One region of the Nocardia sp. NPDC004415 genome, then DNA from elsewhere that is predicted to be linked to it. Evidence: riboswitches for the same ligand, from Rfam matches in the RefSeq annotation. Region 1 holds a riboswitch; the other holds the start of a gene.
What was found. A riboswitch is a leader RNA that binds a small molecule or an ion and turns the genes downstream of it on or off. The one in region 1 is predicted to bind cobalamin.

Region 1 (7,162 bases):
GCGCACCCGCTCGTGGGTGGCGCTGGGCAGCAGCCCGGCGGCGTCGAGCCGTGACGCGAGCTCGCCGGGGTCGCGGACCTGGCGCAACTGGATGTTGCCGCGCGAGGTGAGCTCGAGATTGCCGTTCCCGAGATCGCGGGCGGCGTCGGCCAGCGTCTGCACCTGCTCCGGCGTCAGCCGGCCGCCGGGCACCCGGATGCGCGCGAGCGGCCCGTCGGCGGCCTGATGCAGGCGCAGCACGCCGGGGCACGAGTCGGGAGTACTCCTGGTCATGATCCGTCCAGCCTACGACCCGGCCGATTGAGGGAGACGCGAGCGGGTAGGTCCCGGGTAGGCCGGTCCGCGTGGTCGGTTCACCTAAGGTGGACAGCGGTCCGTCGCCCGGGTTGATCACTCCAGGAGAGGTCGTCGCATGCTGCGTGAGTTCGTGGACAAGCGGGTCGTGCCCGCGCTCGACCGGGTCGCCCACGCGCAGGCACCGGTGGTGGGCCGGTATGTCGACTGGCTGGCGAAACGGCATCCCGACGACGCGCCGGTGGAACTGCTGCAGCGGCTCTCCCGGCAGTACCTGGTGGTGGTGACGGCCAGCGGTGTCACCGTGGGGCTCACCGCCGCCGTGCCGGGGGTCGGCACGCTGCTGAGCCTGGCCGCCACCGGCGTGGACACGGCCGTGTTCCTGGAGGCGTCGTCGGTGCTGTCGGTCGGCGCGGCGGCGGCCTACCAGCTCGACCCCGACGATCCGCGCCAGGCGCAGCTGGTCTCGAAGGTGGTCCTGGGCGAGGCCGGGACCAAGCTGCTCGACGAGACCGCGGGCCACAAGACCGGGCAGTGGCTCGGTGTGGTCACCGACCACATCCCCGGCCTGGCGAGCATGCCCGATTCGCCCGCCAAGCGGTTCATCGCGAACTACCTGGTCAAACGCACGCTGCTGCTGTTCGGCACGATCATCCCGGCCGGGATCGGCGCGGTCATCGGCGGCGTCGGCAACAACGCGCTCGGCCAGATGGTGGTGGCCAACGTCTACCGCAACCTCGGAACGGGCTCGCCGGAGATGGTCGGGCGCGGTACCACCACGGACTCCGGCGTTTGACCTTCGAGTCGCTCGAACCCCGATGATCAGCCGGTGCCCGAATCCGAGCTGATCACCATCGGCGCCTTCGCCCGCCTGTGCGGCCTGAGCGCCAGCGCCCTGCGCTTCTACGCCGACGCCGGGGTCCTCGTCCCCGCCGTCGTCGACGAGGCCACCGGCTACCGCTATTACGCCCCCGACCAGACCGGCACCGCGCGCCTGATCCGCCGCCTGCGCGCCCTGGACATGCCGCTACCCGCCGTCGCCGCCGTCGTCACCGAGCCCGACGCCGACCGCGCCACCGCCCTCGTCGACGCCCACCTCACCGCCCTCGACGCCCACCTGGCCTCCTTGCGCACCGCGGCCGACGCCGCCCGCGCGTCCCTGGACCGGAGTGCGTTCGCCACCCCGGAGTCTTCGGCCGACGCCTCCGGTGCCGTGCCGTCGCCGAATTCACAGATCGGGACGAGCCGGTCGGCCGAGGCCGCGAGTGGAACTGCATCCGGTCGTGCGGAACCCCGCGACACGGCGTCGGCAGAGCCGGATGCCGTCCGTGTGCGCGGACCTGTGCTCGCCGCCGCGCTCGACCAGGTCGCCACCGCCACCGTCGTGGACCCGCGGCACCCGGTGCTCGACAGCGTCCATATCGAGGCGGGGATGGCAGAACTGGTCCTCACCGCCACCGACCGCTACCGCCTGGCGACCCGCGGCGTGCGCGTCGACACGGCACCCGCCGCGCCCTGGGCGATCACCGTCGACGCCGCGGACCTGCGGGCCACGGTGTCCTGGCTGCGCCGCCAGCCCACCGTCGTCCTGCGCCCCGACGCCGCCGGTCTGCTCTGCACCACGGGCGACACGGCCGACACCGGCGGCGACGAGCGTGGCCAAGGGGATCGGAACATCCCGCGGGCGAACCGGACCGGTCCCGAATCGGGGCGCCGGTGCCGGTCTTCGGCCGAGGAGTTCCCCGACTACCGGGCGATGCTGGCGGCGCTACCCCCGGTCCGGGTGCGGGTGGTGGTGCAGCGATCCGCACTGCTCGCCGTGCTTGAATCGGTACAGGCCGCCACGGTGACGCTCGAAGCGATCCCGGGCAGCCTCCGGCTCACCGACGGGGAATCCGTCCACACCCTCGCCGCCACCGTCACCGGCCCGCCCATGACCATCCATTTCGCCGTGACCACCCTCTATCCGGCGGTGGCGGGCGCGGTCGGCCCCGACCTCATGCTCGACCTCATCGCTCCCGACCAGCCGGTCCGCGTCCGCTCCGCCGACGACGGCACCCTGCTCACCCTGGCGATGCCCCGGCGCCCCGAATCCGCCGACCCGGCAACCCACTAGCCGACTGCGCACAGTCCTGCCGAAAGGAACTCCATGACCACCCCCACCACCGACCCCGTGATGACCCGGATCACCGCCGCGGTGACCGAATCCCGTTCGGGCGACACCGATTCCGCCCGCGCCACCCTGGTCGCCCTGTGGTCCGAGATCGGCGCGGCGGGCGACCCCCTGCACCGCTGCACCCTCGCCCACTACCTCGCCGACCTCCATGACCATCCGGCCGAGGCCCTCGCCTGGGACATCCGCGCCCTCGACGCCGCCGACACCCTGACCGACGCCCGGCTCACCGAACACCACGCGGGTCTGCGGGTCGCGGGGTTCTACCCGTCGCTGCACCTCAACCTGGCCGACAACTTCCGCCGCCTCGGTGCCTTCCCCGCCGCCGGCCACCATCTCGACGCCGCGCGCGCCCACGTCGGGGCCCTCGCCGACGACGACTACGGGACGATGATCCGCCGGGCCCTGGACGAGGTCGCCGCCGCCGTGGCCGCCGGGGACACCACCGCACGCCCCACCCCCTGATCGGTCCTCCGGGGACCGGACGCGGGCTGGAAAGTTGTGGCGGCGGTGGGGCCGTTACCATCGTCATGCTCGGCGGGCGTCGAGGAAACCGGTGGAAATCCGGTGCGGTCGCGCCACTGTGAACAGCCAGACCCTCTCCGGCGAGCACACGACAACCACCCCGTTGGGCGCGTCACCCGAGGAAGGTCTCACCCTGTGATCCTGCTGCTGTCCACCTCCGACACCGATCTGCTGAGCGCGCGCGCGAGCGGCGCCGAGTACCGGTGGGGCAACCCCGCCCGGCTGCTCGTGGCGGACCTGCCGGAGCTGCTCGACGGCGCCGACCTGGTGATCGTGCGCATCCTCGGCGGCAAACGCGCCTGGGAGGAGGGCCTGGACGCGATCCGGGCCAGTGGGGTGCCGATGGTGGCCCTCGGCGGCGAGATCGCCCCCGACGCCGAACTGATGGAATGCTCCACCGTGCCGGTGGGTGTGGCCGCCGACGCGCACAACTACCTCGCCGCCGGTGGCGCGGAGAACCTGCGTCAGCTGCACCACTTCCTGTCCGACACGGTGCTGCTCACCGGCCACGGCTTCGAACCGCCGGTGCAGCTGCCCAGCTGGGGTGAGCTCGAGCGCTCGGCCCGCATCCTGGAACCGCACGCCCCGACCGTCGCGGTGGTCTACTACCGCGCCCAGCACCTGGCGGGCAATACCGGCTACATCGACGCGCTGTGCACGGCCATCGAGGCCAAGGGCGCCCGCGCGCTGCCCGTCTACTGCGCCTCGCTGCGCACCGCCGAACCGGAACTGCTCGAAGTGCTCGGCCGCGCAGACGCCCTGGTGGTCACCGTGCTCGCCGCGGGCGGCAGCAAGCCCGCCACCGCCTCGGCCGGTGGTGACGACGAAGCCTGGGACGTGGCCGCGCTGGCCGCCCTGGACGTGCCGATCCTGCAGGGCCTGTGCCTGACCAGCGGCCGCGCCCAGTGGGAGGACAACGACGACGGCCTCTCGCCGCTCGACGTGGCCACCCAGGTGGCGGTGCCGGAGTTCGACGGCCGCATCATCACGGTCCCGTTCTCGTTCAAGGAATTCGACGCCGACGGCCTGTCCACCTATGTGCCCGACGCCGAACGCGCCGCCCGGGTCGCCGGTATCGCGGTGCGCCACGCGCGCCTGCGCCACATCCCGGCCGCCGACAAACGGATCGCGATCATGCTCTCCGCGTACCCGACCAAGCACGCCCGCATCGGCAACGCCGTCGGCCTGGACACCCCCGCCTCGGCCATCCGCCTGCTCACCGAACTGCGCGCCGCGGGCTACGACCTCGGCGAACCCGGCGAGATCCCCGGCCTGGAGCAGGCCGACGGCGACGTGCTCATCCACGCCCTGATCGCCGCGGGCGGCCAGGACCCCGACTGGCTCTCGGCCGAACAGCTCGAGGGCAACCCGATCCGCATCGGCGCCGCCACCTACACCCGCTGGTTCGACTCCCTGCCCGAGGATCTGCGTGAGGCCGTGGTCGAGGCGTGGGGCCCGCCGCCCGGCGAGCTCTATGTCGACCGCTCGGCCGACAAGGACGGCGAGATCGTCATCGCGGCCCTGCGTTTCGGCAATGTGGTGCTCATGGTGCAGCCGCCCCGCGGCTTCGGCGAGAACCCGGTCGCCATCTACCACGACCCCGACCTGCCGCCCAGCCACCACTACCTGGCCGCCTACCGCTGGCTGTCCGCGCCCGACGGTTTCGGCGCCGACGCCATGGTCCATCTGGGCAAGCACGGCAACCTGGAATGGCTGCCCGGCAAGACGCTGGGCATGTCCGCCTCCTGCGGCACCGACGCCGCCCTGGGCGACCTGCCGCTGATCTACCCGTTCCTGGTCAACGACCCGGGCGAGGGCACCCAGGCCAAGCGCCGCGCCCACGCCACCCTGGTCGACCACCTGATCCCGCCGATGGCGCGCGCCGAGAGCTACGGCGACATCTCCCGCCTCGAGCAGCTGCTCGACGAGCACGCCAATATCTCCGCCCTGGACCCGGCCAAGCTGCCCGCCATCCGCCAGCAGATCTGGACGCTCATGCGCGCGGCCAAGATGGACCACGACCTGGGCCTGGCCGAACGCCCCGACGAGGACGTCTTCGACGACATGCTGCTGCACGTCGACGGCTGGCTCTGCGAGATCAAGGACGTGCAGATCCGCGACGGCCTGCACATCCTGGGCCAGGCACCCGAGGCCGAGATGGAACTCGATCTGGTGCTGGCCATGCTGCGCGCCCGTCAGCTGTGGGGCGGCGAGCAGAACGTCCCCGGCCTGCGTGAGGCCCTCGGCCTCAGCGAAGCCGGTGACGAGGCCCGTGAGCGGGTCGACGTGGTGGAATCCCGCGCCCGCGAACTCCTCGCCGCCCTGCAGGCGACGGACTGGTCGGCCGACGCCGTCGACACCCTGGTCGGCGACTACGCCACCGCGATCCTGGCCGGAGCCGACGCCACGGCGGCCGACGACACCACCCGCCTCGACGCGGTGAAGACGGTCCTGCGTTTCGCCGCCACCGAAGTCGTGCCCCGCCTGCGCGAGACCAGCGTCGAGATCGCCCGCGTCCTGCACGCCCTCGACGGTGGCTTCATTCCCGCCGGTCCCAGCGGTTCGCCCCTGCGCGGCCTGATCAACGTGCTCCCGACCGGCCGCAACTTCTACTCCGTCGACCCCAAGGCCGTCCCCTCGCGGCTGGCCTGGGAGACCGGTCAGGCCATGGCCGAATCGCTGCTGGCCCGCTACCTCGGCGACCACGGCGAGTACCCGAAGTCGGTCGGGCTGTCGGTGTGGGGCACCTCGGCCATGCGCACCTCCGGCGACGACATCGCCGAAGTCCTCGCCCTGCTGGGCGTGCGCCCGATCTGGGACGAGGCCAGCCGCCGCGTCACCTCCCTCGAGATCATCTCCCTCGAGGAACTCGGCCGCCCCCGCATCGACGTCACCGTGCGCATCTCCGGCTTCTTCCGCGATGCCTTCCCGCACGTGCTGGCCCTGCTCGACGACGCCGTCCGCCTCGTCGCCGACCTCGACGAGCCCGCCGAGTCCAATTACGTGCGCGCGCACGCCCAGTCGGACCTGGCCGAGCACGGCGACACCCGCCGCGCCACCACCCGCATCTTCGGCTCCAAGCCGGGCACCTACGGCGCGGGCCTGCTCCAGCTCATCGACTCCAAGAGCTGGCGCACCGACGACGACCTCGCGCAGGTCTACACCACCTGGGGCGGCTACGCCTACGGTCGCGACCTCGACGGTGCCCCCGCCGCCGACGACATGCGCACCGCCTACCGGCGGATCGCGGTGGCCGCCAAGAACACCGACACCCGCGAACACGACATCGCCGACTCCGACGACTACTTCCAGTACCACGGCGGCATGGTCGCCACCGTGCGCGCGCTCACCGGCAAGAACCCCGAGGCCTACATCGGCGACTCCACCCGCCCGGATGCCGTGCGCACCCGCACACTCTCGGAGGAGACCGCCCGCGTCTTCCGCGCCCGCGTGGTGAACCCGCGCTGGCTCGAGGCCATGCGCCGCCACGGCTACAAGGGCGCCTTCGAGATGGCCGCCACCGTCGACTACCTGTTCGGCTACGACGCCACCACCAATGTGGTCGCCGACTGGATGTACGAGAAGCTCACCGAGAGCTACGTCTTCGACGAGGTCAACCGCAAGTTCATGGAGCAGTCGAATCCGTGGGCGCTGCACGGGATCGCCGAGCGGCTGCTCGAGGCCGCCGAGCGCAAGCTCTGGGAACACCCCGAACAGGAGACCCTGGACCGGCTGCGCCAGATCTACCTGGAGACCGAGGGCGAACTCGAGTAGTTGCCGCCGGACTGTAATGCGTTCTAGTCTGAGGCGTATTACGGCGTAAGAAAGGGTGGCGATGAGTAGCTCTCCGGCGTACTTCACGCACACGGACGGAGTCTTCCGGCCGACTCCGTTCTCGATGAGCCTGTGGGCACCGAGCACCCTGTCCGGTCCGCCGGTCTGTGGGCTGATGGCGCGCGAGGTCGAGGGGCGGTACTGCACCGACGGCTTCGTCCCCGCGCGCCTGACCGTCGACCTGCACAAGGCGGTGCCCGCGGTGCCGCTCACCGTCGCCAGCGAGGTCATCCGCGACGGGAAGCGCGTGCGCGCGGTCTCGCTCGAGCTGCGCGCCGAGGACGCGGTGGTGGCGCGGGGCAGCGCGCTGCTGCTCCTGCGCTCCACCCAGCCGCC
Region 2 (7,162 bases), on a different contig from region 1:
CGCAAGCAGCCGCGCGGCATCCGGCTGCGCCTGCGGCACTCCGGGTTCCCCACCGCGGCCATTCGTGACCTGCACCAGCAGGTCTGGCCGGAGATGCTGGAACGACTCGACGAGGTCACCGGCAGCGTGGCCTAGAAAGGATTTGGCATGCCGACTCGTAGCGCACGCACCCTCTGGGCGGGCGGGCTGCAGGATGGTTCCGGACAGGTCGAACTGGTCAGCTCGGGGGTGGGCAAGTACGACGTCACCTTCCCGCGCCGCGCCGCCGACAACGCCGAGGGCACCAGCCCCGAGGAGCTCATCGCCGCGGCGCACTCCTCGTGCTACTCGATGGCGCTCTCGGCCGAGATCGCCAATGCCGGGGGCACCCCGGAGAGCCTCGACGTCACCGCCGATGTCACCCTCGCGCCCGACCCGGCCGGTGGGTTCCAGATCAGCAAGATCAAGCTGACCGTGCGCGCCGTCGCCGCCGGGCTCGACGCGCAGGGCTTCTACACCGCGGCCACCGCCGCCAAGAACGGCTGCCCGGTCAGCAAGGCGCTCAGCGGTGTCCCCGAGATCGAACTGGACGCCGAACTGATCTGAGCCGGGTCACCGCTGGGTGAACCAGCGGTGCGCCGCCGGGCTGTACATGGCCGGGATCGCGACCGCGACCGCCAGGATGTGCACGGCCCGCAGGCTCACCAGCACGGTCGACGACGGCGACAGGCCGGTGAACAGCGCGGCGAAGTCGTCGGTGGACAGCAGCACCGCCAACGGTTCGATGATCAGCGAGATCATCCCGACCACGCCGATGCCCACGGTCAGGACCGCACGCGCGATCCGGCTGCCCCGCACCATGTACAGGGCGACGGCGGCGACGACCAGATACAGGGCGAGGCGGGGCAGCAGTCCGGCCGCGGTGGCGCCGAACTCGTCGCCACCGCGCACCGCGCGCAGCACCCCCTCGGCCACCCCCGCCGCGAGCGCGGTGAGCAAGGCCCCGAAGGCGACGACCACCGCGCGGGGACGATACGCGGAAACGGAAAAGGCAGTGTCGGTCATGACACCGACACTGCCTTCACGCGATACCCGCGCGGATCACCCTGCGGTAGCGGCCTTCTCCGGTACCGCGGTGCTAGACCGCGAGGCGAACTCGGTGAGCGCGGCGAAGGCCAGGCCCAGCGACACCCACAGCGTGGTGGTCTCGGCCAGCGAGGCCACCCGGAAACGCCACAGCAGCGTCGCGGGGAAGTCCTCGGCCACCTCGTTCACCCCGGGCAGCAGGATGTAGCCGATGGTGGTGACCAGCACGAACGCGACCACCGCCGCGATGAGCCGCAGCGTGTCGAGCTGCCCGGCCAGCGCCCGGTAGGCCGCGACCGAGGCCGCGACGGCGAGCAGACCGAGTACCACGGCGGCGACCCACAGCCAGGTGCGGCTGTTGATGGTCTCCGGGTCACCCACCGCGGGCGGGTTGGCCGGGTACTTGAAGAACGGCACCGCCACGATCGCCGCCCACGCGAATCCGGCGGCGAGCAGCGACAGGCGCGGCCCCGACAGACTCGTGAAGCGGCGGGCGACATTGAGCGCGGACGCGAGCAGCGCGCCGAAGGCCATCCCGGCCAGACCGAGGGCGAGGAACTGTCCCGCCTTCTGCCCGGAGCGGCTGACCAGCGGTTCGTCCTCGTCGCCGTGTGAGTGGCCCTCGGGTTCGGCCGCCTCGTGACCGTGCTCGGCAGGAGCGGCGGCGGCTTCCTCGATGGCGATCGCGGCGTCCACCTGGGGCTCGCCGACGAAATAGCCCACTGTGGCGGCCAGCAGGCCGGCGATCAGGCCGGCCAGCAGGCCGCGCAACAGCAGGGTCTTGAGTGATCCGATCAGTGGCACGGGACACCCAGCAGGTGGCGTCCGTCGTGCATCAGCTCGTGCAGGTACATGCCGCTACGGGAGACGGCACCCTGATCGAATCCGACCAGGTACAGCGTGAGCAGTGCGAGCAGAACGACACCGACCGTGACGAGCACGGTGGCCAGGTTGTCCAGGCCGGCAGACCGGCTGGGTGAATGCGCGAGCGCCATTCGGGTCCTCCTCAGGGATACGCGTCCCACGGTCGAAGCGGTGCGAAGGTGCCGGTGTCTGGCTCTCCGGCACCGGGGACCCGGTACGTGGATACAGTGGCGCGACCGCTCCGGAATCTCACCGGATTACCGCGCACCCTCGCGTATGTTTTCCCTCGAACTGTGACAGTCGCGAGGCGCCCACGTCAATACGCGCATCCGCATGTCCAGCGGAAACGCCGCTGTCAGCCCTTGGCGGGCACGTCGAGGACGACCTCGAACTCGAGCAGCGAGGCACCCGTGGAGACCGGCTTGGGACGCTCGCCCTCACCACCGTTGCCCGCGTGCGCGGCGCGCGCCGGACCGTCGCGCCACGCGGCGAAGGATTCCTCCGAATCCCATTGCGTCACCACGAAATACCGGTTGTCACCGGCGACCGGGCGCAGCAACTGGAAGCCGAGGAAACCGGGGGAGTTCTCCACCGCGTGGGCCCGCGCGGCGAAGCGCTTCTCCAGCTCCGGACCGGCACCTTCGGGGATCTCGATCGCATTGATCTTCACAACAGCCATGACCTCGACAATACGGTGCACAATCGGCAGGGTGTTGTACGACGAAGGCGGAACCGGCGTCCCGATCCTGCTGCTGCACGGGTTGATGGGCAGTGCGCGGACCTGGTCCGATCAGTTGCCGTGGTTGCGTGAGTACGGGCACGTGTACGCCGTCGACGCGGCCGGGCACGGGCGCACCCCGCCCGCCGAGCTCAGCACCGAGGCATTCGTGGCCGATCTGGCCGGGCTCACCGCCGGGATCGGCGAGCCGATGGTGATCGTGGGGCATTCGATGGGCGCCATCCACGGCTGGGTCTTCGCGGCGACCCATCCCGAGCGGGTCCGCGCGCTGGTCGTCGAGGACATCGCCCCCGATTTCACCGGCCGCACCGCCGCGCACTGGGCCGAACTCATCCACTCCTGGCCGCAGCCGTTCGCGGACGACCAGGCGGTGCTCGACTATTTCGGGCCGGTCGCGGGCCGGTATTTCCTGCGCGCTTTCACCGGGAGCGTCGAGGGTTATCGCCTGCACGGCGAGGTCGACACCTTCCGCGCGATCTCCGAGGAATGGGGCACCCGCGATTTCTGGACCGAATGGAAATCGCTCACGATGCCCACACTGCTCATCGAGGGCGAGCACACCATCACCCCGCCGGGTCAGATGCGGACCATGGCGGAGGTGCACCCGGATGCCGAGTACGCGTGGGTCGAGGGTGCGGGGCATCTGGTGCACGACGAGCGGCCCGAGGAGTACCGCGAGCTGGTCGGCGGGTTCCTCGCCCGCGTGCTCGACTGAGCTCGCACCACCTGATTCCGATAGGGCTGCCGCCGGAGTACACGCCTGCCATCGGGTGCGCCTCGCGGTGGTGCTCGAGGCGGTGTCGGCGCAGGCGGTCCGGCGCGCAGCCCGCGTTGAGCGCGACGGCGCACAGAGGCGGCGCTCGGCGCAGTGTCGGTGCGCGGTCCGGGGGTCAGCTGCCCTCGCCTGCCAGGGCGAACAGGCCGTCCTCGGTCTGTTCGATCAGGCCGTCGACCAGCAATGAGTCCAACGCCCGCGCCCGCTGACCGGGGTCGCGGGTCCAGGCCAGATCCAGGCGCACCCGTTCGACCGGCCCCGACGCGTCGCGCAGCACATCCAGCAGCCGCCCGCGCGCCTGACGATCGGTGCCTTCGTACTTCTGCACCTTGCGCGCCACCGTGGCGGCGGGCTTCCCGGCGGCGACCCAGGCGCAATCCGGCAGCGGGCAGTCCGCGCAGCCGGGGTTGCGGGCCGTGCACACCAGGGCGCCCAGTTCCATCAGGGCGGCGGAGAACTTCGCGGCGCGGGGGACGGGCGTGGGCAGCAGGGCCTCGGTCTCGGCGAGATCGCGCGCGGCCGGGTTGCCCGGCTCGCGGCCGTGTACCGCGCGGGCCACCACGCGGCGGACGTTGGTGTCCACCACGGGAACTCGCTGACCGTAGGCGAAACAGGCGACCGCACGGGCGGTGTAGGCGCCGATGCCGGGCAGGCTCAGCAGCACGTCGACATCGGAGGGCACCACGTCACCGTGCTGTTCGGCCAGCACCCGCGCGCACTCGTGCAGCCGCAGCGCCCGGCGCGGATAGCCGAGCTTGCCCCAGGCGCGCAGCACCTCGGCCTGCGAGGACGCCGCCATCGCCGAGGGCACCGGCCAGCGCGCCACCCATTCGCGCCAGATCGGCTCCACCCGCACCACCGGCGTCTGCTGCAGCATGATCTCGCTCATCAGGATGTGCCAGGCGGTGGCCTCGGGCCTGCGCCAGGGCAGGTCGCGCGCGGTGTCGGTGAACCAGTCCAGCAGGACTTCCGCGTCGATACTCACTGTTGTCGTTCCGCCTCCGTCAGGCTTCATTTGCCGACGCGTAACGCCGCGGACTCGCTGGTAACCAACGGTCTGTGCACAATGGTCGGTATGCCTGGTTCTAATCCGATAAGTGCCTGGAAGTCACTGCGCGAAGGCAACGAGCGCTTCGTCAACGGTGATCTGCTGCATCCTAGCCAGGGCGCCGCCGATCGAGCCAAGCTCGTCGGCGGTCAACATCCGCACGCCATCCTCTTCGGCTGCGGTGACTCGCGGGTGGCCGCCGAGCTGATCTTCGACCAGGGCCTCGGCGACATGTTCGTCGTCCGGACCGCCGGTCACGTGATCGACAGCTCGGTGCTCGGCTCGATCGAGTACGGCGTCGAGGTGCTCAACGTGCCGCTGATCGTGGTCCTGGGCCACGACAGCTGTGGCGCGGTGAAGGCCACCATCGACGCCCTCGACGGCGGCGAGGTCCCTGGTGGGTTCATCCGCAGCATCGTCGAGCGGGTCACCCCGTCGATCCTGATCGGCCGCCGCGAGGGCCTGGAGACCATCGACGAGTTCGAGGCGCGGCACGTGGAGGAGACCTCGCGACTGCTCATGCAGCGGTCGATGATCATCTCCCAGCGGGTGGCCACCGGCCAGCTCGCGATCGCCAGCGTCACCTACAAGCTCGAGGACGGGCGCGCGCAGCTGCGCAGCACCGTGGGCAACATCGGCGAAATCCGGTAATACCAGCGTCGCGGTTCGGTTCCGGCCGCCGACACGCCGAGGTCATCGAGCGCGCCCCCGTGCGCTGCGCTTACCGTTGAGGCGTGCTGGAACCGAATGGACCGCTGCCACCGGAGATCTACTGGCGTCGCCGCGCGCTCGCCATCGGCATCGTCGCCGTCGCCCTCGTGCTGGTGATCTGGCTGGCCGTGATGGTCACGCGCGGCGGCGACTCCTCCGGTGAGAAACCCGTGGCGGCCACCACCACGGCGGAATCGAGCAGCGCGGACGCGTCGAGCACCACCTCCGAGTCGAGCAGTGCCACCTCGAGCACGACCGCGACGAGTACCAGCTCGGCCACCTCCAGCCCGTCGGCCACCGATCAGCCCGCGGCCCAGCCGTGCCCGGACCAGTCGCTGGCGCTGAAGGTGACCGTCGGCCAGCCGACCTACCGGGTGGGCGATCAGCCGGGGTTCGGGACCGTCATCACCAATATCTCCTCGGCGCCGTGCAGCCGTGATCTCGGCGCGGGCCCGCAGTTCCTCGTCTACACCCTCGACGGCCAGCGCAGGCTGTGGGCCAGCAACGACTGCAACCCCGACGGCCCGCCGGACCCGAAGACCCTCGCGGCCGGGCAGCAGCTGTCCTACAAGGGCACCTGGTTCGGTACCACCTCCCAGCCCGAGTGCGCGGGTGACCGGCTGCCGGTACCCGCGGGCGCCTACATGGTGGTGGCCCAGCTCGGCTCGATCCGCAGCGCCGCCGAACCGTTCAATCTCGCCGACTGACGCGCGCGCCGCGCATTGTCCGGGTGCGCGGTAGGTCACATGTTCAGGTTCGGTCGATTTGCAGGGTTCGCAAGATCGTCGGCGATGTCAATGGTTGTTGGCGTGAAATGGCCGCTCCGGCGCGGAATTCGCGGTTTGCCGGGATTATTCCGCGGCGACGGGTTCGCGTGATGCGCGGGATTTGCGGAGTTGTGCCAGGCGCAGTGCCGAACGCAGGTCGCCGACCTCGTGGATTCGCATGGAACCGATCTTGGTTTTCTCCGAACCGGGCGGCACCAGGGCGGTCGTGAAACCCAGCCGTTCGGCCTCGGCCAGGCGTCGGGACAGCCCGGTGACCTTGCGGACCTCCCCGGCCAGCCCCACCTCGCCGAGAATCACCCAGCCCGCGGGCAGCGCGATATCGGCCTCGGCCGAGGCGATGGCCAGCGCGATGGCCAAGTCGGCGGTGGGCTCGTTGAGCCGCATCCCGCCCACGGTCGCGGCGTACACGTCGTGCTTGCCGAGGAAGACCCGCCCGCGGCTCTGCAACACGGCCAGCACCATGGCGACGCGGTTGTAGTCCAGCCCGCTCACCGCGCGCCGCGGCTGCGGGATCTCGGTCTTCACCGTGAGCCCCTGCACCTCGGCGACCAGCGGGCGCTTGCCGTCCATGGCCACGGTGACGGCCGTGCCGGGCACGGTGTCGGTGCGGTGGTGCAGGAACAGCCCGGACGGGTCGTCGACGCAGGCGATGCCGTCCTCGTGCAGTTCGAAACAGCCCACCTCGTCGGCACTGCCGAAGCGGTTCTTGATGCCGCGGACCATGCGCAGCGAGGAGTTCTTGTCGCCCTCGAACTGCAGCACCACGTCCACCAGGTGCTCGAGCGTGCGCGGCCCGGCCACATTGCCGTCCTTGGTGACGTGCCCGACCAGCAGCACCGCGATCCCGCTGGCCTTGGCCAGCGAGGTGAGCGCCGCGGTGACCGCGCGCACCTGGGTGACCCCGCCGATCACCCCGTCCACCTCCGGGGCCAGCATGGTCTGCACCGAGTCGACCACCAGCAGCGACGGCCGCACCTGTTCCACGTGCCCGAGCACGATCGACAGATCCGATTCGGCCGCCAGATACACCCGGTCGTGCACCGCGTTGGTCCGGTCGGCCCGCAGCCGCACCTGCCCGGCCGACTCCTCGGCGGTCACGTAGAGCGCGGTCTCCTGCCGCTGCGCGGCCCAGCGGGCGGCCACCTCGAGCAGCAGCGTCGACTTGCCCACCC

Region 2: it holds a riboswitch for cobalamin, as region 1 does, so the genes downstream of both, ACWEMY_RS21295 (CbtB domain-containing protein) here and cobN (cobaltochelatase subunit CobN) in region 1, are expected to answer to the same signal.

Annotation. Positions count from the first base shown of each region.
Region 1 is NZ_JBSGDP010000031.1:24,986-32,147, reverse strand. It holds gene cobG (precorrin-3B synthase) at 1-273, opposite strand, end outside; gene ACWEMY_RS16615 (hypothetical protein) at 413-1,090, shown strand; gene ACWEMY_RS16610 (MerR family transcriptional regulator) at 1,124-2,410, shown strand; gene ACWEMY_RS16605 (hypothetical protein) at 2,444-2,932, shown strand; cobalamin riboswitch at 2,962-3,088, shown strand; gene cobN (cobaltochelatase subunit CobN) at 3,128-6,766, shown strand; gene ACWEMY_RS16595 (acyl-CoA thioesterase domain-containing protein) at 6,828-7,162, shown strand, end outside.
Region 2 is NZ_JBSGDP010000048.1:29,067-36,228, reverse strand. It holds gene ACWEMY_RS21315 (SRPBCC family protein) at 1-135, shown strand, start outside; gene ACWEMY_RS21310 (OsmC family peroxiredoxin) at 148-585, shown strand; gene ACWEMY_RS21305 (hypothetical protein) at 592-1,044, opposite strand; gene ACWEMY_RS21300 (CbtA family protein) at 1,081-1,869, opposite strand; gene ACWEMY_RS21295 (CbtB domain-containing protein) at 1,860-2,060, opposite strand; cobalamin riboswitch at 2,093-2,214, opposite strand; gene ACWEMY_RS21290 (antibiotic biosynthesis monooxygenase family protein) at 2,285-2,608, opposite strand; gene ACWEMY_RS21285 (alpha/beta fold hydrolase) at 2,640-3,383, shown strand; gene ACWEMY_RS21280 (A/G-specific adenine glycosylase) at 3,559-4,458, opposite strand; gene ACWEMY_RS21275 (carbonic anhydrase) at 4,519-5,142, shown strand; gene ACWEMY_RS21270 (hypothetical protein) at 5,226-5,909, shown strand; gene radA (DNA repair protein RadA) at 6,054-7,162, opposite strand, start outside.